DNA from 2 places in the Variovorax glucosi genome. Region 2 is predicted to be linked to the other one. Evidence: riboswitches for the same ligand, from Rfam matches in the RefSeq annotation. Region 2 holds a riboswitch; the other holds the start of a gene.
The links. A riboswitch is a leader RNA that binds a small molecule or an ion and turns the genes downstream of it on or off. The one in region 2 is predicted to bind cobalamin.
Positions count from the first base shown of each region.

Region 1: it holds a riboswitch for cobalamin, as region 2 does, so the genes downstream of both, cobM (precorrin-4 C(11)-methyltransferase) here and ACSFA3_RS03465 (TonB-dependent receptor domain-containing protein) in region 2, are expected to answer to the same signal.

Region 1 covers NZ_JBPJZE010000003.1:335,624-346,233, forward strand. Annotated here, with positions in the region: gene ACSFA3_RS16285 (CbtB domain-containing protein) at 1-132, opposite strand, end outside; gene ACSFA3_RS16290 (cobalamin biosynthesis protein) at 176-592, opposite strand; gene ACSFA3_RS16295 (cobalamin biosynthesis central domain-containing protein) at 589-1,338, opposite strand; gene cobI (precorrin-2 C(20)-methyltransferase) at 1,335-2,132, opposite strand; gene cbiE (precorrin-6y C5,15-methyltransferase (decarboxylating) subunit CbiE) at 2,129-3,448, opposite strand; gene ACSFA3_RS16310 (cobalt-precorrin-5B (C(1))-methyltransferase) at 3,445-4,548, opposite strand; gene ACSFA3_RS16315 (precorrin-8X methylmutase) at 4,548-5,240, opposite strand; gene ACSFA3_RS16320 (sirohydrochlorin chelatase) at 5,218-6,207, opposite strand; gene cobM (precorrin-4 C(11)-methyltransferase) at 6,204-7,070, opposite strand; cobalamin riboswitch at 7,230-7,496, opposite strand; gene ACSFA3_RS16330 (hypothetical protein) at 7,500-7,868, opposite strand; gene recX (recombination regulator RecX) at 7,996-8,457, opposite strand; gene recA (recombinase RecA) at 8,458-9,582, opposite strand; gene ACSFA3_RS16345 (MarR family winged helix-turn-helix transcriptional regulator) at 9,728-10,213, shown strand; gene ACSFA3_RS16350 (response regulator) at 10,252-10,610, shown strand, end outside.
Region 2 covers NZ_JBPJZE010000001.1:714,401-725,010, reverse strand. Annotated here, with positions in the region: gene ACSFA3_RS03510 (catalase family protein) at 126-1,238, opposite strand; gene ACSFA3_RS03505 (YnfA family protein) at 1,367-1,690, shown strand; gene ACSFA3_RS03500 (zinc-dependent alcohol dehydrogenase) at 1,705-2,739, opposite strand; gene ACSFA3_RS03495 (NAD-dependent succinate-semialdehyde dehydrogenase) at 2,742-4,124, opposite strand; gene fnr (fumarate/nitrate reduction transcriptional regulator Fnr) at 4,186-4,902, opposite strand; gene hemN (oxygen-independent coproporphyrinogen III oxidase) at 5,088-6,458, shown strand; gene ACSFA3_RS03480 (sulfite exporter TauE/SafE family protein) at 6,462-7,277, opposite strand; gene ACSFA3_RS03475 (cell division protein ZapA) at 7,497-7,871, opposite strand; gene ACSFA3_RS03470 (DUF904 domain-containing protein) at 7,868-8,113, opposite strand; cobalamin riboswitch at 8,152-8,402, shown strand; gene ACSFA3_RS03465 (TonB-dependent receptor domain-containing protein) at 8,479-10,434, shown strand; gene ACSFA3_RS03460 (cobyrinic acid a,c-diamide synthase CobB) at 10,419-10,610, shown strand, end outside.

The sequences.
Region 1 (10,610 bases), on a different contig from region 2:
GCCGTAGAGCACGAACATGCCGAGTACGGCAGCGCCGGCGAGTTGCAGCAGCAGGCTGCGTGCGATGCCCGTGTCGGACGAGCCTGCGGCGGTGGTGGAGGCAGGGGCGGGGGCGTGGATCGATGTGTTCATGGAATGCTTTCGTTAAAAAGATGGAAAAAAGTGGCGTGGGATTTCAGGGAATGCGCGCGATCGAAATCGTCGCGTTGCGCCCGTCGGCGCCGCGGTGTTTGTGCTTCTCGACCACCAGAGCCGTCATCGGCAGCCCGCCGCCGACCAGCAGCGCCGAAGCCTCGCTGACCGAAGGCGTGCCGGTGTGCCTGCGCACGGTTTCCGAGGGATGCGGCACAGGCACTTGTGCCAACTCCGCTGCCGGATAGAAGTGCATCGTCCAGCCTTGGGCCCGTGCCAGCGCCAGCAACCCGGCCTCGTCGGCCTTCAGGTCGATGCTCGCTGCTGCCACCACCTGCGCAGGCTGCGCACCAAGGCCGGCCAGCGCCTGATCGAGCAGTTGCTGCAGCGTGTCTTCCGGCGTGCCGCGGTCGCAGCCCATGCCGATAGCGTAGCGCGCAGTGGTCGTTTCAGGCGTCATTGCGGCGGCCGGTACACGACCAGCCGTTCGGCCAGCGCATCCCACTGCGCCGCGCTCACATCCGCATGCGTGATCCACAGCACGGCCTTGAAGCGCGCGAGGTCGACCTCGTCGAAGCAGGCGAACTTGTGGATGGTGGCCGGCAGCGGCGTGGGGCGCGTCCACCAGTCGGGGCTGCCGGCCTCCTGCACCACGGCGATGGGTTCGCCATTGACGACGTGCGCAGAGACGCGCGTGATGTTGATCTTCGGCGCCTCGACCTTCCAGCCGAGCTCGCGCCCGAGGATGTCGACCGGAATGGTCTTGCCCACGTCCGACGCAGTGGTAAGCACCGGCGTCGCGCCCAGCAGCGCCGCCACCTGCTCGGCCATCGCGTTGGCGCCACCGACATGGCCCGACAGCACCGGGATCACGAACTGCGCGGCATCGTCGACCACCAGCACGCCGGGGTCTTCGTCCTTGCTCTTCAAGTGCGGCGCGATCAGCCGCACCACGGCGCCGAGCGAGACAAAAAACACGATCTGGTCGTAATCCGCGAACAGCGCGGCGATCTCGTCGCGGAACGCGCCCGCATAGGCGCGCACGGCGTTCGGCAAACCCGCCATGAGCGGCGCGAACTTCTCGGCAACGCACACATGCGCATCGGGCAGCTGGCGCGCGAGGTCAGCGGTCTGCTGCGCGCCGTGCTTGGTGATGGCAACCAGCACGACGCGGGGCGCGGCCTGTTCGGGAATGGATTGGTTCATTCGGTTTCTTCCTCTTGTTCTTCGAGTTCGGTGGAGGTCTTCTTGCGGCAGCCGCGCACCAGCTCGCCGCGCACGCGATGCGGGTTCTTCACCAGCAGCAGCGACAGGTAATTGACCTTGGTTCCCTTGAGGCTCGCGACGTCGAGCACCACGCGCTCGACCGGCGCACCGGCCTTTTCGATGAAGCGGCTGTGCAGGAGCAGGCCGCGTCGATCGAGCAGATCGATCAGGTCGTCGAGCAGTGGCTTGACCTTCATGAGCACCAGCGTGTCGAAGTCGTCGAGCATCTTCTCGACGGCCGCGATGCCGTAGGCGGCGGGCACGATGGCGATGGTGTCGTCCTGCTCCGAAAGCGGCACCTGCAGCTGCGCGCAGGCAGCGTTGAAGGAAGTGACGCCGGGCACGATCTCGATGCGCGCGGCGGGGTCGAGCTCGCGCAGCACGCGTGCCAGGTAGCAGAAGCTGGCGTAGGTGCTGGCGTCGCCTTCGACCAGGAACAGTACGTCCTGCCCGGTGGCGAGCATCTCGCGCACCGTCTCCGCTGCCTTGAGCCAGTGGCGCGCGAGCTTCTCGGCGTCGTGCGTCATCGGGAACAGCAGCGACTGGTGCTGCGCGGGCGGCTGCAGGCCGGCGCGCAAGGCGATGTCGAGCGCGTAACTTTCCTTGCGAAGGCTGCGCACCGGATAGGTCCAGATCGCGTCGGGCCGCACGAGCAGCGACCACGCGCGGCGCGTGATGAGCCCCGGATCGCCGGGACCGAGCGAGACGCCGTGGAGCGTGCCGGGCGCGGTCATGCGGTCACCTCCGTAGCTGGCGCGGCCTGAGCGCACACGATCCACACCGGGTTCTCCGCCGCCATCCGGTGCATGTGCAGAATCGGCTTGCTGCGCGAAGCCTGCAGCTGCAGCACGTCCCAGGTCGCACCTTGCGCCTTCAGCGCCTCGACAGCTGCGGCGAGGTTCTCGATGGTCACGAAGTTCATCACCAGCCAGCCCTGCGGACGCAGCCGCTGCAGCACCTGCGCGATGAGTTCGGCCAGTTCGCCGCCCGATCCACCGATGAACACCGCATCCGGATCGGCCCACTGCTGCAGCCCTTCAGGTGCCTTGCCGTGCACGAGCGTGTGATTGCCGATGCCCATGTTCAACCGGTTGCGGCCGACGATGGCGGCGTCGTCGACGTTCTTCTCGATCGCATACACATGACCCATCCGGCACAGCCGCGCGGCCTCCAGCCCGACCGAGCCGGACCCCGCGCCGATGTCCCACACCACGCTGTCGATGCGCAACTGCATGCGCGCCAGCGACACGGCGCGCACCTCGTTCTTGGTGATCAGCCCTTTCTCGGGATGGCGCTGCTCGAAGCTCGCGTCCGGCAGGCCGAACAGCACCTGCGGCGTACGCATTCGCGTGCGCCAGAGCAGCACCACGTTCGGGTCGGCAAAGCGCATTTCGGTCGCGGCGGAGATCCGCATGCCGCTGATCACGCGCTCGTCGGGCCGGCACAGGCGCTCGGCGACGGCCATCTCGAAATCGTCGGCCAGACCCTCGGCGACCAGCATCCGCGCGATGCGGTCGGGCGTGTTGTCGGGGCTGGTGAGCACGGCCAGGCGGTCGTGCTGGCGGATGTCGCGCAGCAGCGCATACAGGCCGTGGGAGGGCGCCGATCCCGGCACCCAGTCGCCGGCATCCTTCGCATGCACGGAGGCGAACTTCATCTCCTGCCACGGCAGGCCCAGACGCGCGCAGGCCAGCTGCAGCGTCGAGACGTTCGGCAGCACCTCGATCGCCTCGATGCAAAGGCGCGACGCGAGGTATGCGGCGATGCCGTGGCACAGCGGATCGCCGGTCGCCAGCACCACCACGCGCATGCCGTCGGCCTGCGCGGCGCGGATCCATTCGGGCACCTGCGACAGCGCGCCGGTGAGGTCGCGCTGCAAGGCATCGGACGCGATGTGCGTGGCGAACAGCGCCAGCGTGCGTGCACCGCCGATCACCAGTTGCGCGGATTGCAGATGCGCCAGCGCAGAACGCGAGAGGCTGGCCTCGCCGTCGTCGAGCACGCCCAGGATGCGGCATCGGTTGATCTTCAGTTCTTCGTCGGTGTTCACGAGGCCTCCGCGATCTTGCGTCCATCGAAGTCGCAGACCAGCACTTTCAGTTCGAATCGGTCGGGGTAGCGCTCGCGCAGCGTCCGGATGACGCGTTGCGCGAGCGCGGTGTGGAATTGCGTGCCCAGGCCGAGCGCGTCCATACGCTCGCCGGCATAGCGCGCGGTCTCGTTGCCGCGAATCGCTTCGCATACGTCGGGCGGTGCGCCGAGTTCGGCCGCGATGTCGGCGAGCAGGCCGGTGTCCACCTCGGCGCGGCCCGCATGGGTGATGGTTTCGCCCTGCGCGATCTTGGTGAGCTTGCCGACCATGCCGCCGATGACGACGCGCTTCAGCCCGGCCTTGACCGCGGCGCTCATCGCGTAGCGCAGGAAGTCGCCCATCTGCACGAAGGCGGCTTCGGGCAGCTCGGGCATCTCGCCCATGACGAACTTCTCGGTGCGCCCGCCGGTGGTCAGCACGACCACGCCATGGCCCAGCGTGCCGGCCACGTGCACGCCCTGCACCACGCTCGCGCGGTAGGCGGCGGTCGAATACGGCTTCACGATGCCGGTGGTGCCGAGGATCGAAATCCCGCCGAGGATGCCGAGCCGCGCGTTCAGCGTCTTCTTCGCCATCTCCTCGCCCTGCGGCACCGAGATCGCGACTTCGAGCCCGACCTCGTCGAGCAGCGACTCGCCGACCGCACGCACGTTGGCTTCGATGCTGCGGCGCGGCACCGGGTTGATGGCGGGACCGCCGACTTCCAGGCCGAGCCCCGGCATCGTCACGGTGCCGACGCCCAGGCCGCCAGCGAGCAATACCTGCCCCGCGCGTTCGGGCAGCAGCCGTACATCGGCGGTGAGATGCGCCTTGTCGGTGCAGTCCGGGTCGTCGCCCGCGTCCTTGACGACCATCGCATGCGCCAGCGTGCCGGTCGCGTCGACGCGACCGTCCTGCACCGCGAAGGTCACGAGGTCGCCGTTGGGCAGCAGGCATTCGACGCTGTCGGGCACCTGGCCCGTGACGAGTCCGATGACGGCGGCACGCGCGGCCGCGGCGGAACACGCGCCGGTCGTGAAACCGGTGCGGGTGCCGCGGGGCGCGTCCTTCTTCATCATCATGCGAGTTCGCGTGCCTCCGCTAGCCCGAGCAGCGCATGGATAGCGGCCACCACAAGCGTCGAGCCGCCCTTGCGCCCACGGATCACGATCCACGGCACCTCGTGCTCCAGCGCGACCAGATCCTTCGACTCGGCTGCCGACACGAAACCGACCGGCATCCCGACCACCAGCGCCGGGCGCGCGCCCTCTTCATGGATCAGCCGCACGATCTCGATCAGCGCGGTCGGCGCATTGCCGATGCCGACGATCGCGCCGTCGACCAGCCCCAGCCGGTGCGCCTTGCGCATCGCCTGCACCGCGCGCGTCGTGCCTTCGGCCTTGGCCTGCGCGATCACGTCCTCGTCGCTGATGAACTGGTGCGTGTCCATGCCGAAATGGCCCAGGCGCGGTTCCGAGAGTCCGACACAGATCATCTCGACGTCGGCCACCACGCGGCTTTCGCGCGAGCGGATCGCGGCAACGGCGGCATCGATGGCGCCGGGATGGAAGTCGGTCAGGCCGTTGAAGTCGAAGTCGGCGTTCGCGTGGATCATGCGGCGCACCACCGGCCATTGCTCGGCCGTGTAGGCGTGCGACGTGACCTCGCGGTCGATCACGGCGAAGGAGTCGTGCTCGATCGCGCGGCCGGCAGCGGTGAGCTGCTCGGTGACGACGTTCGCGCGAGACTCAACGGGCGGGCGCGTGGTCATGTGCGTGTCCATGGTCATGGCCGTGATCGTGCGCGTGGTCATGCGGATGGGCATGCGGATGCGGATGCGCGTGATCGTGCGCATGGTCGTGATCGTGGTTGTGCGGCACCGCGTCGTCGTGGTGATGCCCGCCCATGCCGTTCTCGACCGCGAAGTCGCGGAACTTGCAGCCGTCGCAGGGCATGAGCGCGATCGGCATGCCGCGGCGCAGGTCGAGCACGCGCTGCTCCAGCACCTCGAAGATCTCGCGCTCGAAGCCGAAGTACTTCGTCGAGATGAAACGGATCGTCGGGTACTGCGTCTTCAGGTTCTCGACCTGGCGCGCGATGCGTTCGACCAGCGTGCCGTTGAACAGGTAGTACGGCAGCACCACGACCTGCGTCATGCCCAGCAGGCTCTGGCGCTGCACGGCCTTCTCCAGGCGCGGATAGGTGATGCCGGTAAAGGCGAGGTCGACCAGCTCGTGGTCGGTTTCCTCCATCAGCCAGCGCGCCATCTTGGCCATGTCGCCGTTGGCCTGCCGGTCCGACGATCCGCGCCCCAGGATCACCACGCCGGTGGTGGTCGGGTCGGGCATGTCGAGCGCCTGCATCGCGCCCTTGAGGCGACGCCGCAGGATCGCGAGGATCGGATCGCAGGCCGTGAGGTGCGGCGCGTATGCGAACTGCACGAACGGGAACTTGAGCCGCGCGCCGTCGATGGCCTGCGGAATGTCCATCTTCACGTGGCCGGCGGCGTTCAGGATCAGCGGCACCACGACCACGCGCCGCGCGCCCTCGGCGGCGCGGCGCAGGCCTTCGCTCATCGTGATCTCGGAGAACTCGATGAAGCAGACCTCGATGCGCCAGCCGGGCCGGCGTTCGCGCCATTGCGCGGCGAAGGCCTCGATCTCGTCGTTGCCTGACTTTTCGCGCGAGCCGTGGCCCACCAGAAGGATGGTTTCGCTGGGTGTCGTGGTCGTGTTCATGGGGTGTCCTGGACGAGGTCGGCGGCGGGCACGCTGGCACGCCGGAATCGATGGGTGAAGCTCGCGTCGTAGAGCTTGGATTTGGCGAGCGTTGTCCACTGCCGCGCGCCCAGGTTGGGGCTGGCGATGATCATCGACTGGGTCGCGATGCGGGCTTCGCGGCAGAGCGCCTGGATGGTGGCGACCGTGCCGCGAACGATCTTTTCCTCGCCCGGCCAGCTGGCCTTGTGCACCACCACCACCGGCGCATCGGGCGACCAGCCGGCGGCCAGCAGCGCGGCCGTGACCTTGCCCATCAGCGTGATGCTCAGGAAGATGCACAGCGTGCTGTGGTGCGCCGCCAGCGCTTCGAGCGATTCGCCTTCGGGCATCGGCGTGCGGCCCTCGACGCGCGTGAAGATCACGGTCTGGGTGACTTCGGGCAGCGTCAGGCTCTCGACCGCCGCAGCCGCCGACGCCATCGCCGAAGAAACGCCCGGCACCACCGCGATCGGCACGCCCGCTGCGTCCAGCGGCTGCACCAGCTCGATCAGCGCGCCGTAGAGGCCCGGGTCGCCGGTCTGGAGACGCACCACGGTTTCACAACGCGCGGCCTGCGCGATCAGCCAGGCCGACATCTGCTCGAGCGTCATGTCCTTGCTGTCGGCGATAACGCAATCGGCCGGCGCCCAGCGCGTGGCCGCCTCGCTCACCAGCGAGCCCGCGAACAGAACGGCGCCGGCGCGTTCGATCAGGCCGCGGCCCTTGACGGTGATGAGTTCCGGATCGCCCGGACCGGCGCCTACGAACCAGACGGTTCCCGGCGTGGACGAGCCGGGTGGCCCGGATGGCGCGTCGCTTGGAGCGATGCTTCGCTCGTTCATGAAATGGATCCCTCCGCGCCCGCCGCGCGTTCGATGGTCGGTACGACCTGGCGGAGAGAGGGAAATCGGGAGGCGTCGGTGGGAGCGATTCCGGCGGATGCGGCGTTGCATCGAGCCGGACGCCATTCGTCCGCCCGCCGATCCTCGCCCACCGCAAGGTCATGCGCTTGTCGTCAGGCCGGTCTCCGGGCTCGCGAGCGGAAGGCACGAGATGTGCGTTCCTGCAAGCACCACCTTCCCATGCCGTTCGTGACACAGTGGTTCGGGACCGGATCCCGGGGTCTTGCTTTCGACTCGCTTACCGTTGCGGGGGCAGCGTCGGCATGGCGTGGCATCGTTCAACCACTGCGCACCGACTTCCCGTTTCACCCTGGCCGCTTCCCCGTTTCCAGGAAGCGCCAGGACACCTGACAACTCGGGCGCAGTGTATCAGCGCCACTCGGCCGGCATCAACGAGAAAACGTGCTCGTCGGTGATCACCTCGTGCCGTACGACGGGATCGCGGTCGAGCAGCTTCTTGCGGTCGTCCGGATGGATCGAGGGCTGGTGTTCGGTCCTGACGAAACGGCGGATCATTTCCATCGATTCCCAGATCGAGATCACGGCCACTTCAGTGGAGCCGTCGCAGAGGTCACGGAAGATGGCGGTCGCTCGTTCGTTGCCCGGCGCCGCGTTCATTTCCTTGAGCTTGTAGTTCTCCATGTACTCCTGGCATTCCTCTCGCAGATGCGTGTGGATCCAGAAAGTCCATGAACGAAGAATTTTCTCGGTCGCATGACCTTTGGAGAAATTGTCCATGCCAACACCTCCGGCTGAGTCGTCAAAATCGACTCCTACCGAGCCGTCGCAATGAGCACGAACTTTATCAGTCGATCTTTACATTTGTTCAGTTCGAGCTGGAAATTACAAGTTTCGATCAACTGATTCAGATGTCTGCATCCGCCTCAGCGTCAAAACGGAAAAGTTTTGAAACCGTGCTTCCTGCGAATCCGCGGGCCATCAGAAAACGCATCTGGCGGCCTCGCTCCCTTGCATCCGCGGGCGGCGCATCGAAACGACGTCCCCACACGTCGCGGGCACGCGCCAGTTCGGAGTCGCGCAGATCGGCCACCGCTTCGGCGATCGCTTCGGGCGCAATGCCTTTCTGCTGAAGTTCCTGACGCACTCGCGCGGCGCCCATGCGCGGCGCGCGCAGGTTGACCACCGACTGGACGACCCGCGCCTCGTTGATGAAATCCTTGGCCGCCAGTTCATCGAGGGCCGCAGCCAGCGTACCGGGCACTTCCTCGTACTTCTTGAGCTTGCGCTCGAGTTCGGGCCGGGAATGCTCGCGCTGGCTCAACAGCCGCAGCGCGCGGCCCTTGAGCGACGGTGCGGAAAAGCCCACTTATTCCTTGGCGGCCGCCTTGGCTGCCTTGGCTTCGGCCTTCGCATCTGCCTTGGCCTTGGCTTCGGACTCCTCGGAGCCGGCATCGGCAGCCAGCAGCGGGATGCCCAGCGAATCGCGCACCTTGTTCTCGATCTCGCGCGACAGCGCCGGGTTCTCGCGCAGGAATTCGCGGGCGTTGTCGCGGCCCTGGCCGATCTTCTCGCCGTTGTAGGCATACCAGGCGCCGGCCTTGTCGACGATCTTGGCGGTCACGCCCATGTCGATGATCTCGCCTTCGCGGCTGATGCCTTCGCCGAACAGGATGTCGAACTCGGCCGTCTTGAAGGGCGGGCTGACCTTGTTCTTCACGACCTTGACCTTGGTTTCGTTGCCGATCGCTTCCTCGCCCTTCTTGATCGTGCCGATGCGGCGGATGTCGAGGCGGACCGAGGCGTAGAACTTCAGCGCGTTACCGCCGGTCGTGGTTTCGGGCGAGCCGAACATCACGCCGATCTTCATGCGGATCTGGTTGATGAAGATGACCATGCAGTTGGTCTTCTTGATGCTGGCGGTCAGCTTGCGCAGCGCCTGGCTCATCAGACGGGCCTGCAGGCCGGGCAGCGAATCGCCCATGTCGCCTTCGATTTCGGCGCGCGGCGTGAGCGCGGCGACCGAGTCGACCACGATCAGGTCGACGGCGCCCGAGCGCACCAGCGAATCGACGATCTCGAGCGCCTGCTCGCCGGTGTCCGGCTGGCTGATCAGCAGGTCGGACAGGTTCACGCCGAGCTTCTGCGCGTATTGAACGTCGAGCGCGTGCTCGGCGTCGACGAAGGCACAGGTGCCGGCCTGCTTCTGCATCTGGGCGATAACCTGCAGAGTGAGCGTGGTCTTGCCCGACGATTCGGGGCCATAGATCTCGATGACCCGGCCGCGCGGCAGGCCGCCGACGCCGAGCGCGATGTCCAGGCCGAGCGAGCCGGTCGAGACGACCTGCACGTCTTCCAGTGCCTCGCCTTCGCCCAGACGCATGATCGTGCCCTTGCCGAACTGCTTTTCGATCTGGGCCAGTGCGGCCTGGAGTGCCTTGGCTTTTTCGCTGCCGGCGACGGAAATGCTGGTGCCCTTGACAAGTGCGTCCATTTGAAAAACTCCTGAAATATCAACGGTTTGGATTCGATTCCACCCAGCTGCCTTTAACCACAGGCTGGATGCTTGAACAGTAGTTTAGGGGCTGGTCGAACGAAGTAAACCCATTTTTTAGTCAGTTTGATTTACTATTTCAGTCATGCCTGAACATGTCTTCCACCACGATGCCGACGCCTGGCGCCAGACCCATCTGGGCCGTCTGCTCGGCCATGCCATGCGTCGGTTCGACGAACGCGTGCTGGCGCTGATGGCGCACGACATCGAGGTGCCGCTGGCGCTGTCGAACCTCGCGGCGCGAGCCCAGATCAGCGCGGCCCACATCCACATCACGCGCCATCTCTCGCAGAACGGCTCGCGCCTTACCGAACTTGCAGAGCGCGCCGGCATGACCAAGCAGGCCATGGGCACGCTGGTCGACCAGTGCGAAGCCTGGGGGCTGGTGGTGCGCGCGCCCGATCCGCTCGATGCCCGCGCGCGCCGGGTGATGTTCACCGCCGATGGGCTGGCCTGGCTGCAGGCTTTCCGGAATGCGGTGGCGCAGGCGGAGGCCGAGTTCCGTCAAAGTGTCGGCGACGATGTCGCCACCGTAGTAACCATCGGACTGGAAGCGTACGCAGGCGCCTAAAATTTGAGCGGGGACGACACAACGAGCCGGAGGTGGCGATGCGGATACTGATTGCTGAAGATGACCAGGTGCTGGCGGATGCGCTCTTGCGCAGTCTGCGCACCTCGGGAGCGGCGGTCGACCGCGTGGCGACCGGTTCCCAGGCCGATGCGGCGCTCATGACCAACAGCGAATTCGATCTGCTGATCCTCGACCTCGGCCTGCCCAACATGCACGGCCTCGAAATCCTGAAGCGGCTGCGCGCGCGCGGCTCGCAGATGCCGGTGCTGGTGCTGACCGCGGCCGACAGCGTCGAGGAGCGCGTCAAGGGCCTGGACTACGGCGCCGACGACTACATGGCGAAACCGTTCTCGCTGCAAGAACTCGAAGCCCGCGTGCGCGCACTCACGCGCCGCGG
Region 2 (10,610 bases):
CGTGCTGCGGAACCTGATCAGGCAGCCGGACTTCCGGTCGCCTGAGGTGACTACGGCGCCTGCCGCCCTGTAGATTCAGAAAAGTCGGTAAACGGATGTATCCGACGCTAAGTTCTTGCGTGCGGTCAGTCCGGTAGCACGGTCGATGCGGTCGGCTCTTCGGGCGTCACGCCGTTCTGCGTGTTGCGAAAACGTGCGCTCACTTCGTAAGCCGTCTTGCGGACGCGCATCACGGAGCCGATCGGACGATGGGCAGCAAGCGCGTGCCATGGTGCGAAAGACATGCCGTCGTCGACCGCACGCGCACGTGCCTCGCTCCATGAAACCTGCGGCTTCGCGACGATGCGGCCGACCGTGACGAACGGGCTAAGGTCCTGCGGCCATTCGACCGAGGCATCCTCGACGGGCATGGCCTCGATGTCGGTGCAGAGTTGCACACGGATCTCCCATACGCCGCCCTGCTGCGCAAAGTGCGACAGCACTTCTTCGCGCAGGCCGTTCGGACGGTCGCTCAGGTCGACAGGTGCATCGGTAAGCGCCGTGAGTTCGGGCGACACGGGCGCTATCGACAGCTTTGCCATGTAAGGGCCGTAAAGCATCGGAACCTGAGTAAAGAACGTTTCGCCGAGGATGTTGGTTTCGGGGTGTCCGCCCATGGTCTTCAGCAGGCCACTTTCTCCACCGGCCTTTTCGACGATGGTTTCCAGGCCGCGCAATGCGGCAGCCAGCACTTTCTTCAGGCCCGGCGCCTTGTCGGTCGTGGACGCGAGCAGCTTCAGCGGCCGGAGGAATGCCTTGGCTGTCGGCGCACTGAACACCGGGCCGTTGACCATCAGAAAGTCCTGCGTGGTGCCGCTCTCCGCGCCGGCTGCCCGCTCGCCTTCGACGCCGAGAATCTTGATCGACAGGCCGCGCGGCGTGGAAATCGCATCGTCCAGCAGGTCGCCAGGCGATGTGGAGAAGCGCATGACCACCGGGTAGTTGCCGGCCTTCGCGAACAGGCCCTGGGCCAGCGTCGGGGGCAGGCCGGCCGGAATCTGCAACTCTGCCATCAGCAGGCCGTGGCTTTTGGCATGGACGCTGCGATAGGCATGACCTTCGTCCTTGTGGACGATCGAGGCGATCTTCACCAGCGTTTCTTCCAGTTCCTGGGTGGTCTGGGCTTCGTCTTCTTCCAGCGATTCGTAGGCCGGCTGATAGAGCAACGGCTCCGTGGTGCTGAGCGTGAGGTCGGACATCGGCAATCCTTTTGGTCGTTGTAATTCGACCGGAGTATTCGAGTCCGGGATCCGGTTCGTGTCAGGAAGCACGGCCCCCACCTGTCGGACAGCGCAGCACAGTTGATCGGGTCACTACCATCTGCGCCATGAAGACCATAGCGCTTTACGTCGTGACCGCATTGGCGGAAATCGTCGGTTGTTACTTGCCCTGGCTCTGGCTCAAGCAGGACAGGTCGGCGTGGCTGCTGCTGCCCGCCGCCGTGTGCCTGGCGCTCTTCGCATGGCTGCTCAGCCTGCACGAAGCCGCCGCCGGTCGCGTGTATGCGGCGTACGGCGGCGTTTATATCGGCGTGGCGATCCTGTGGCTCTGGGCCGTCGACGGCATCCGGCCGACGCCCTGGGATGTGGCCGGCACCGTGGTGGCGCTGGCTGGCATGGGCATCATCATCTACCAGCCGCGCATTGGCTGAAGCGCGTCAGCGCGTCACTCCTGGCGGAAATCGATCACCACGCGCGACGGCACTTCGCCGTGCGCCAGTCTTGCGAAGACATCGTTGATGGCCGACAGCGGCTGCAGTTCGATATCGGCCCTGACCTTGCCCTCGGCCGCGAAGCCCAGTGCTTCCGCCATGTCCTGCCGTGTGCCTACGAAGGAGCCGCGGATGGTGATGCAGTTCGCCACCACGTCGAACAGCGGCGTGGGGAATTCGCCCGGCGGCAGGCCGACCAGCACGCAGGTGCCGCGCTTGCGCGTCATGCCGACGCCCTGTTTGAAGGCGGCCAGCGACGGCGCCGTGATCAGCACGCCATGCGCACCGCCGCCGGTCGCCAGCTTCACGGCTTCGATCGGGTCGCCGACCCTGGCATTCACGACCGCATCGGCGCCCAGCTTCGTGGCGTGCGCCAGTTTGCCGTCGTCGATGTCGACCGCGCAGACGTGCAGGCCCATCGCCTTGGCGTACTGCACCGCGAGATGGCCCAGCCCGCCGATGCCGGAAATCACGACCCATTGACCCGGTGTCGCTTTCGTCTCCTTCAAGCCCTTGTAGCTGGTGACGCCGGCGCAGATCAGCGGCGCCGCCTCGACGGCCGACAGGCCGGCCGGCACGTGCGCGACGTAGTTCGGATCGGCGAGGATGTATTCGGCGAAACCGCCGTTTCTGGTGTAGCCGCCGAATTGCGCCTCGGCGCAGACCGTTTCCCAGGCGGCAAGGCAATGCTCGCAGTGGCCGCAGGCCGAGTAGAGCCATGGCACGCCCACGCGGTCGCCTTCCTTCACGGCACTGACCCCTTCGCCCAAGGCTACGACGATGCCGATGCCTTCGTGGCCCGGAATGAACGGCAGTCCGGGCTTCAGCGGCCAGTCGCCGCCGGCGGCATGGAGATCGGTGTGGCAGACGCCGCATGCCTCGGTCTTCACGAGGATCTGGCCCGGGCCGGGCACGGGGACTTCGACTTGCCGGAGTTTCAACGGTTGGCCGAAGGCTTCGACGACGGCGGCTTGCATGGTGAGCGACATGATCAGACCGGCGCGTCGAGATGGACGGTGCGAACCAGCTTCTTGTTCACGAACTCCTGGATGCCCATGTTTCCGAGTTCTCTTCCGTAGCCGGAATCCTTGATGCCGCCGAAGGGCAGTTCGGCATCGGTCCAGTCGATGTTGTTGACGAACATCATTCCGGTGTCGACACGGCTCGCCACACGCTTGCCGCGCGCCTCGTCTTTCGTCCAGACCGAGCCGCCGAGGCCGAAGTCGGAATCGTTGGCCAGCGCGACGGCGGCGTCTTCGTCCTTCACGCGGAAGAAAGAGACGACCGGGCCGAAGAACTCGTCGCGGAAGGCCGGGTTTTCGGGTGCGATGTCGGCCAGGATCGTCGTTTGCATGAACGAGCCCGGACGGTCGATCCGCTTGCCGCCCATCAACAGCTTCGCGCCGTTGGCGACAGCGCCGTCGACCTGCGCTATCAGCTGCAGCAGCGCGCCTTCGCTGGAAAGCGGGCCGTGCGTGGTGGCTTCGTCCATCGGGTCGCCGGCCTTCAGCTTCGAAAGCGCCGCTGTGAATTGCGCAAGGAACGCGTCGGCGATCGACTCGACGACGATGAACCGCTTGGCCGCGCAGCAGGTCTGTCCGCTGTTGTACATGCGGCCCCAGACGGCCCACGGGATCGTTTTCGCGAGATCGGCGTCTTCGAGCACGATGAAAGCGTCGCTGCCGCCGAGTTCCATCGACGACTTCTTCAGGTTCCGCCCGGCACGCGCGGCGACGCTGCGTCCGGCCGCGACGCTGCCGGTCAGGGCGACGCCCTTGATGCGCGCATCGTCGATTACTTGCTCGGCTTGCGCGTGCGAGATCAGCAGGTTGGTGTAGGCGCCAGCGGGCGCGCCGGCGTCGAGCAGCAGTTTCTCGAAGGCGATCGCGCACTGGGGCACGCAAGCGGCGTGCTTGACCGCCAGCACATTGCCCGCCATGAGCTGCGGACCTGCGACGCGCGCGAGCTGATAGAAGGGGAAGTTCCAGGGCTCGACGCAGAACAGCACCCCGAACGGGCTGCTTTGCATGTGCGCTTCACCGGCTTTTGGGTTCAGCTTCACCGGTGCCAGGAACGATTCGGCATGGTCGGCGTAGTAGTCGAGGATGTCCGCGCTGAAGCTCACCTCGCCGCGCGCCTCCGAAATCCGCTTGCCCATCTCCAGCGTCGCCAGCTTCGCGAAGCGGTCGACATCCGTGCGGAGCAGCGCGGCGGCCTTCTTCAGGATCGCGGCGCGCTCGGCGTAGGCGGTGGTCTTCCAGGTCTGGAAACAGGCGTCGGCGGCGGCGAGCGCCGTCTCTAGCCGTGCGCTGCTGAAATGCTCGAAGCTCGCGATGAGCTTGCCGTCGTTGGGGTTGATGCTTTCGTAGGCCATTGGGTTTCCTCACACAAAACCCCAAGTTACGTCCGCACTCACGGAGCGATGTTGACCCAGGTCAGCAAACCGGCAGATTCACGATTCGCTTCAGCGCGTCCTGCGACACGATGCGGATGTGGCGCTGCTGCACTTCGACGACCCCGTCCTCGACGAACTTCGATAGCGTCCGGCTCACGGTTTCCAGCTTCAGTCCTAGATAGCTGCCGATTTCCTCGCGCGTCATGCGCAGCACCAGCTCCGACGAAGAGAATCCGCGCGCATGCAGGCGCTGCACCAGATTCAGCAGAAACGCCGCCAGCCGCTCCTCGGCGCGCATGCCGCCCAGCAGCAGCATCACGCCGTGTTCGCGCACGATCTCGCGGCTCATGATCTTGTGCACATGGCGTTGCAGGGCGGTGATTTCGCGCGAGAGCTCCTCGATGCGGTCGAAAGGCATCACGCAGACTTCGGAGTCTTCCAGCGCAACCGCGTCGCAGGTGTGGCGGTCGTTGACGATGCCGTCCAGGCCGATGATCTCGCCCGCCATCTGGAAACCGGTCACCTGGTCGCGGCCGTCCTCGGCCGTCACCCGGGTCTTGAAGATTCCGGTGCGGATCGCGTAGAGCGACGTGAAGCGCTCGCCGGCATGGAACAGCGTTTCGCGCCGCTGCACCTTCCGGCGGATCGCGACGATGTCGTCGATACGCTGCAGTTCCGCCGGCTGAAGCCCGATCGGCATGCAGAGCTCGCGCAGGTTGCAGCTGGAACAGGCGACTTTGATGGCTTCTGGGGTCATGGCAGGCGGGGGACTCGGTGCTGTGTTCGCGTATGCGATCTGCTGCAACGTCAAGGCCCCACCGGATTGTGTTCCAACTGTTAAACGCAATGCCTTGATTCAGATCAAGCAAAGTGCGCGCGCTTCGGCGCAAAGTGGACGGCACACCTCCAAAGCTACTTCAGAAGCCATCTCCGAAGCCCCGCATGCCGACCCTCCACAACCCCGCATCCGCCGACGTTCCCGGTCCGCGCTACACGTCCTATCCGACAGCCGATCGCTTCGTCGAAGCGTTCGGCAGCGACGACTACATGCAGGCGCTGCAGCAGCGAAAACACAGTGCGCGGGTGTTGCCGCTGTCGCTCTACGTCCATCTGCCGTTCTGCTCATCGCTCTGCTACTTCTGCGCCTGCAACAAGATCGTGACGCGTCATCCGGAGCGGGCAGACGAATACCTCGGCTATCTGGCACGGGAAATCGAACTGCAGGTCGCGCAACTCGGCCGGGGCGCGACGGTGAGCCAGCTTCACCTCGGCGGCGGCACGCCGACCTTCCTCGACGACGCGGCGCTCGGGCGGCTGATGGCGATGCTGCGGGACAACTTCACGCTCGCACCCGACGGCGAATACGCGATTGAGATCGATCCGCGCACCATTGATGCGGGCCGTCTCGCGCACATCAAGGCACTGGGCTTCAACCGGCTGAGCTTCGGCGTCCAGGATTTCGATCCGGCCGTTCAGCGGGCGGTGCACCGCATCCAGCCGGCGGAGCAGGTCTTCGATCTGGTCGCCGAGGCGCGAAGCATCGGCTTCGCTTCGATCAACGTCGATCTCATCCACGGCCTGCCGCTGCAGACGGCCGATTCGTTCGACCGGACACTGGCGCAGATCTGCACGCTGCGCCCTGACCGCATCGCGCTCTACGCCTACGCGCACATGCCCGAGCGTTTCAGGGCGCAGCGTCGCATCGATGCGAACGAACTGCCGGAATCGACGGCGAAGATCCGCATGCTGTCGCGTTCGATCGCGACGCTCAAGGCCGAAGGCTACGTCTATATCGGCATGGACCATTTCGCGCTGCCGGGCGACGCGCTCGCCGTCGCCAAGCGACAGGGCAGGCTGCACCGCAACTTCCAGGGCTACAGCACGCAGCCCGACGGCGATCTGCTGGCGCTGGGCGTGTCGGCGATCGGCCGCATCGGCGCGACCTACAGCCAGAACGCAAAGACGCTGGAGGAATACTACGACCTGGTCGAACAGCGCCGACTGCCGGTAGTGCGCGGGTTGGCGTTATCTCGCGACGACGTGCTGCGACGCGCGGTAATCATGGCTCTGATGTGCCAGGGGCAGGTCAGCTTCGAGTCGATCGCGCTCGGTCACCTGATCGACTTCAAGAGTTACTTCGCGAAGGAAATCGAGGCGCTGAAGCCGCTGGTCGCGCAAGGTTTCGTCACCGTCGGACCGCACGACATCGAAGTGACGCCGACCGGCTGGTTCTTCGTGCGGGCGGTGGCGATGATTTTCGATCGTTACCTGCAGGTCGACCGCGACCGCGCACGCTACTCGCGGATCATCTGAAGTTCAGCCGGTCAGCCCTTTCCAGAGCATGTACGCGGCCAGCAGATAGAGCAGGCTGGCGAACACGCGCTTGAGCTTGCCGACCGGCAGGCTGTGAGCGGCCCGCGCGCCGAGCGGCGCCGTCAGCACGCTACAGGCAGCGATCACGCCCAGCGCCGGCAGCCATATGTAGCCGAAAGCGCCTTGCGGCAGCCCTTGCACCGACTGGCCGCTGATGACGTAACCGGCCACGTTCGCGACTGCGATCGGAAAGCCGAGCGCCGCGCTTGTCGCGACTGCGGCGTGGATCGAGACGTTGCACCAGGCCATGAACGGCACGCTGATGAAGCCGCCACCCGCGCCGACCAGTCCGGACACGAACCCGATGACGCCGCCCACCGTGAGCTGACCGGCGGTTCCGGGCATCTGGCGCGCCGGCTTGGGCTTGCGGTCGAGAAACATCTGCGTCGCCGAGAAGCCGACGAAAAGAGAGAAGACGATGGCCAGCACGGAGCCCTTGAGCAGCGCGAAAACGCCGAGGCTGCCCGCCAGGCTGCCGATGACGATGCCCGGCGCCAGCCGGCGGACGATGTCCCATCGCACTGCGCCGCGCCTGTGGTGTGCGCGCACGCTGGATATGGAGGTGAAGACGATGGTCGCCATCGATGTGGCGATGGCCATCTTGACGGCGAGATCGGCCGGAACGCCGCGCTGGCCGATGATGTAGGTGATGAACGGCACCATCAGCATGCCGCCGCCGATGCCTAGCAATCCGGCCAGAAATCCGCTGACGAGCCCGAGTGCGGCGAGTTCGGCGATCAGCGAAGGTTCTAGCAACATAAGGTGTCTGCGGATGTGCACCGGACCCGCATCCTGAACCAGGGTTCAGGTGGGCGAGGGCAGCAAGACTTCGGGTTCATCTGACGCGAGATGATCACGCCCATCGAGCGATGTACCAAGCCCGGCTCCGGAGAGCATTGGAACAAGGAAATATTAAGCCCGACACACACCGCAGACACTTCGGATTCTAGGCGCCGATACGGCGGCGTGCGTATTCATTCAGAGCAAATGACTGTCGCCGGCAAGGGCTTGGTCCAGCCGCTGGACCAATTGGGCTGCACGTGCTTCGTCGGTATCGGGGTGCGAAGCGTCGCCGTTCGCCGAGTCATCCGCGCTCTCCGACTTCTCCGCTGCGGCCACCGCCATGGTGATCAGCGCAGCAGACGTCGCAGCCACCTGCTGGCCCAGGTCGTAGGCCAGGTTGAGCGATGCGAGCACGGCGATGCGGTCTCGCGCGCGCACCTTGCCGGCATCGCGGATCTTGCACATGGCGGTGTCTACCCGCTCGACCGCCTCGCGCAGTTCGGCTTCGCCGCCCTCGGGGCAGCCGAGCAGATAGTTCTGGTCCATGATCTGGACTTCGATCTGTTTCATGAGGCGGTGGAATCCTGCGGAGGAGTGGGAGACGCGTGCGGCGCATCGGCCGGAAGTCGCTGAAGGAGTGCATCGACACGGGTTCTTGCCGCAACGAGTCGCGCGTGGAGCGCGTCGCGCTCGCGCGTCAGCGACTCGACCTCATGCTGGAGCAACGCGTTGGTGCGCTGCAGCTCTTCGTGGCGAACGAGCAGACGTTCGACGCGCTCGGCGATCTGGTCGATGGGACTCGTGACGGGCATGGTCGGAGATTGTATGGGTGCCTTTATATGTCGGCAGCTTTAGAATCCGCCGCGTTGGTGCTCGTGCCGCTGTTCAGGCGGCGCAGTTCAACGGGAAGCAGGAAGCCAGAGCCCATCGGGCAGCGGTCAACCTGCGCTGCCCCCGCAACGGTCAAGCAGACGGCGCCGTCGAGACATCGAACGGCGCCGCTTTCGTCAATCAGCCACTGGGCGCCCTGAAACAGGTGCCTGGGAAGGCGGCGAAGGTTGGTCTGCCAGCCCGGATACCGGCCAACGAGGTGACGGCGTGCGCTCGCGCTTGCCGTCGTGACACCCAGATGTCCGGCGGGGAAGCCGGACAGGGTCCTGTTCTCGAGATCGGTTCCATGACACACAAAGTTTCTTCTTCAGGCGGTCGCCTGTCCGCGCGCGCCTGCCTTCGGCTGGCCGCACTGCCTCTGGCCGTCGCTACCGCATTTCCGGTGGTCGCGCAGTCCATGGCCGCCGCGCCCTCGCTCGGCGAAACGGTCGTCACCGCGGCACGCGTGGCGCAGCCGCTGTCCGACCTGGTGAGCGACGTCTCCATCGTCGACCGAGCGACCATCGAGCGCAGCGGCGCGACCGGTGTCGCCGACATCCTGGCGCGATTGCCCGGCATCGAGATGGTGCGCAACGGCGGCATCGGCAACACCACAAGCGTATTCATTCGGGGCGCGGAGCAGCGCTTCACAGCTGTCTACATCGACGGCGTCCGGATCGATTCGCAGACGACCGGTGGCGTGTCCTGGGAAGCCATTCCGCTGTCGCAGATCGACCGTATCGAAGTACTGCGCGGCCCGGCTGCGGCGGTCTACGGTTCGGACGCCATCGGCGGCGTGATCCAGCTCTTCACGAAGCGCGGCGACGGCAAGCCGATGCCTTATGTCGGCGTCGGTATCGGCAGCTACAAGCTGCGCCGGGGCGAAGCCGGTGTCAGCGGCTCGGCCGGGCCGGACAACGCCTTCGACTATTCGCTAGGGGTCTCGCGAGAAATCAGCGACGGCTTCGATGTGCGGCCGGAGCGCCTGCGCAATCTGGTGCGCACGGGAACCTTCGCTGCGGACGGCTTCTACAGCCCCGACCGCGATGGCTACGACATCACCTCGGCCAACGCGCGGCTCGGCTTCAGGATCAATCCATCGCAGCGAGTCGAACTCACGATGTTGCGCAGCGACACCGATTCGCGCTACGACACGCGTTCTCCCGTCCGCCTCGCAAGATATCCCGACGACACCAATGCCAACACGCTGCGCACCGTCGGCGCGGCCTGGATCGCCAAATGGAACGACATCTACAGCACGCGTCTGCAGGTCACCGACAGCAAGAGCACCTACGAGACCAACCCGTCGTTCTATCGGACCGAGACGCAGCTGCGCAACTACCTGTTACAGAACGAATTCCGCTTCGGCCCGCATTCGGCGACCGTTGCGCTGGAACGGCGCGAAGACCAGCTCGACAACGCAGCTACTGCGTTCGGTGATCGTCTGACGGGCAAGCGCTCGCAGAACGCGCTCGCGCTGGGCTACGGTTTCGTGCAGGGCCCGCACTCGGTCCAGTTGCATGTGCGCCACGACGACGACAGCGAATTCGGCGGCAAGACCACCGGCAGCGCCGGCTACGGATTTGCGATCACGCCGCAATGGCGTATCACCGCATCTGCCGGCACTTCGTTCCGCGCGCCGACGCTCTACCAGCGCTTCAGCGAATACGGCGTCGCCGGCCTGCAGCCCGAGCAGGGCCGGAACATCGAAGTCGGTCTGCGCTATGCAGAAGGTGCGACCAACGCGGGCATCGTCGCCTACCGCAACCGCGTGACCAACCTGATCACCTTCGACACCAGCTCGTTCGCCTGCACCGACGCGGTCGTCTCGGGATTCGGCGGCTGCTACGGCAACACCGCGCGCGCCGAGTACGAAGGCGTGACGCTCTCCGCCGGCCATCGCATCGGCGCCGTCACGCTGCGCGCATCGGCCGACTTCCAGGACCCGCGCGATCTTTCGACCGGCAACCAGCTGGCCCGCCGCGCGCGCAAGCACGGCACGGTCGGCGCCGACTGGGATGTCGCCGGATGGCGCCTCGGCGCTGAAATGCAGACCTCGGGCATGCGCTACGACGATGCGGCGAACCTTCGCAAGCTCGGCGGCTACACGGTATTCAACTTGGTGGCGAGCACGCAGCTCACGCGCGAACTGAGCCTGATCGCGCGCATCGACAACGTCGGCGACAAGGACTACGTGCTGGCCCGCACCTACGCGACCAGCGGACGCGCCGGCTACATCGGCCTGAAGTGGGCGCCGCAGTAAGTCTTTCCGCGGCGCAGCAGGGCGGATCGACCGCGGTCTGCGCCGCCGTGCTCGTGGCCGCGCCGGCCTCCGGGCAAGGCAAGACCACGGTCGCGGCGGCGCTCGCACGGTTGCATGCACGTGCCGGACGTCGCGTGCGGGCTTTCAAGTGCGGTCCGGATTTTCTCGATCCGCAA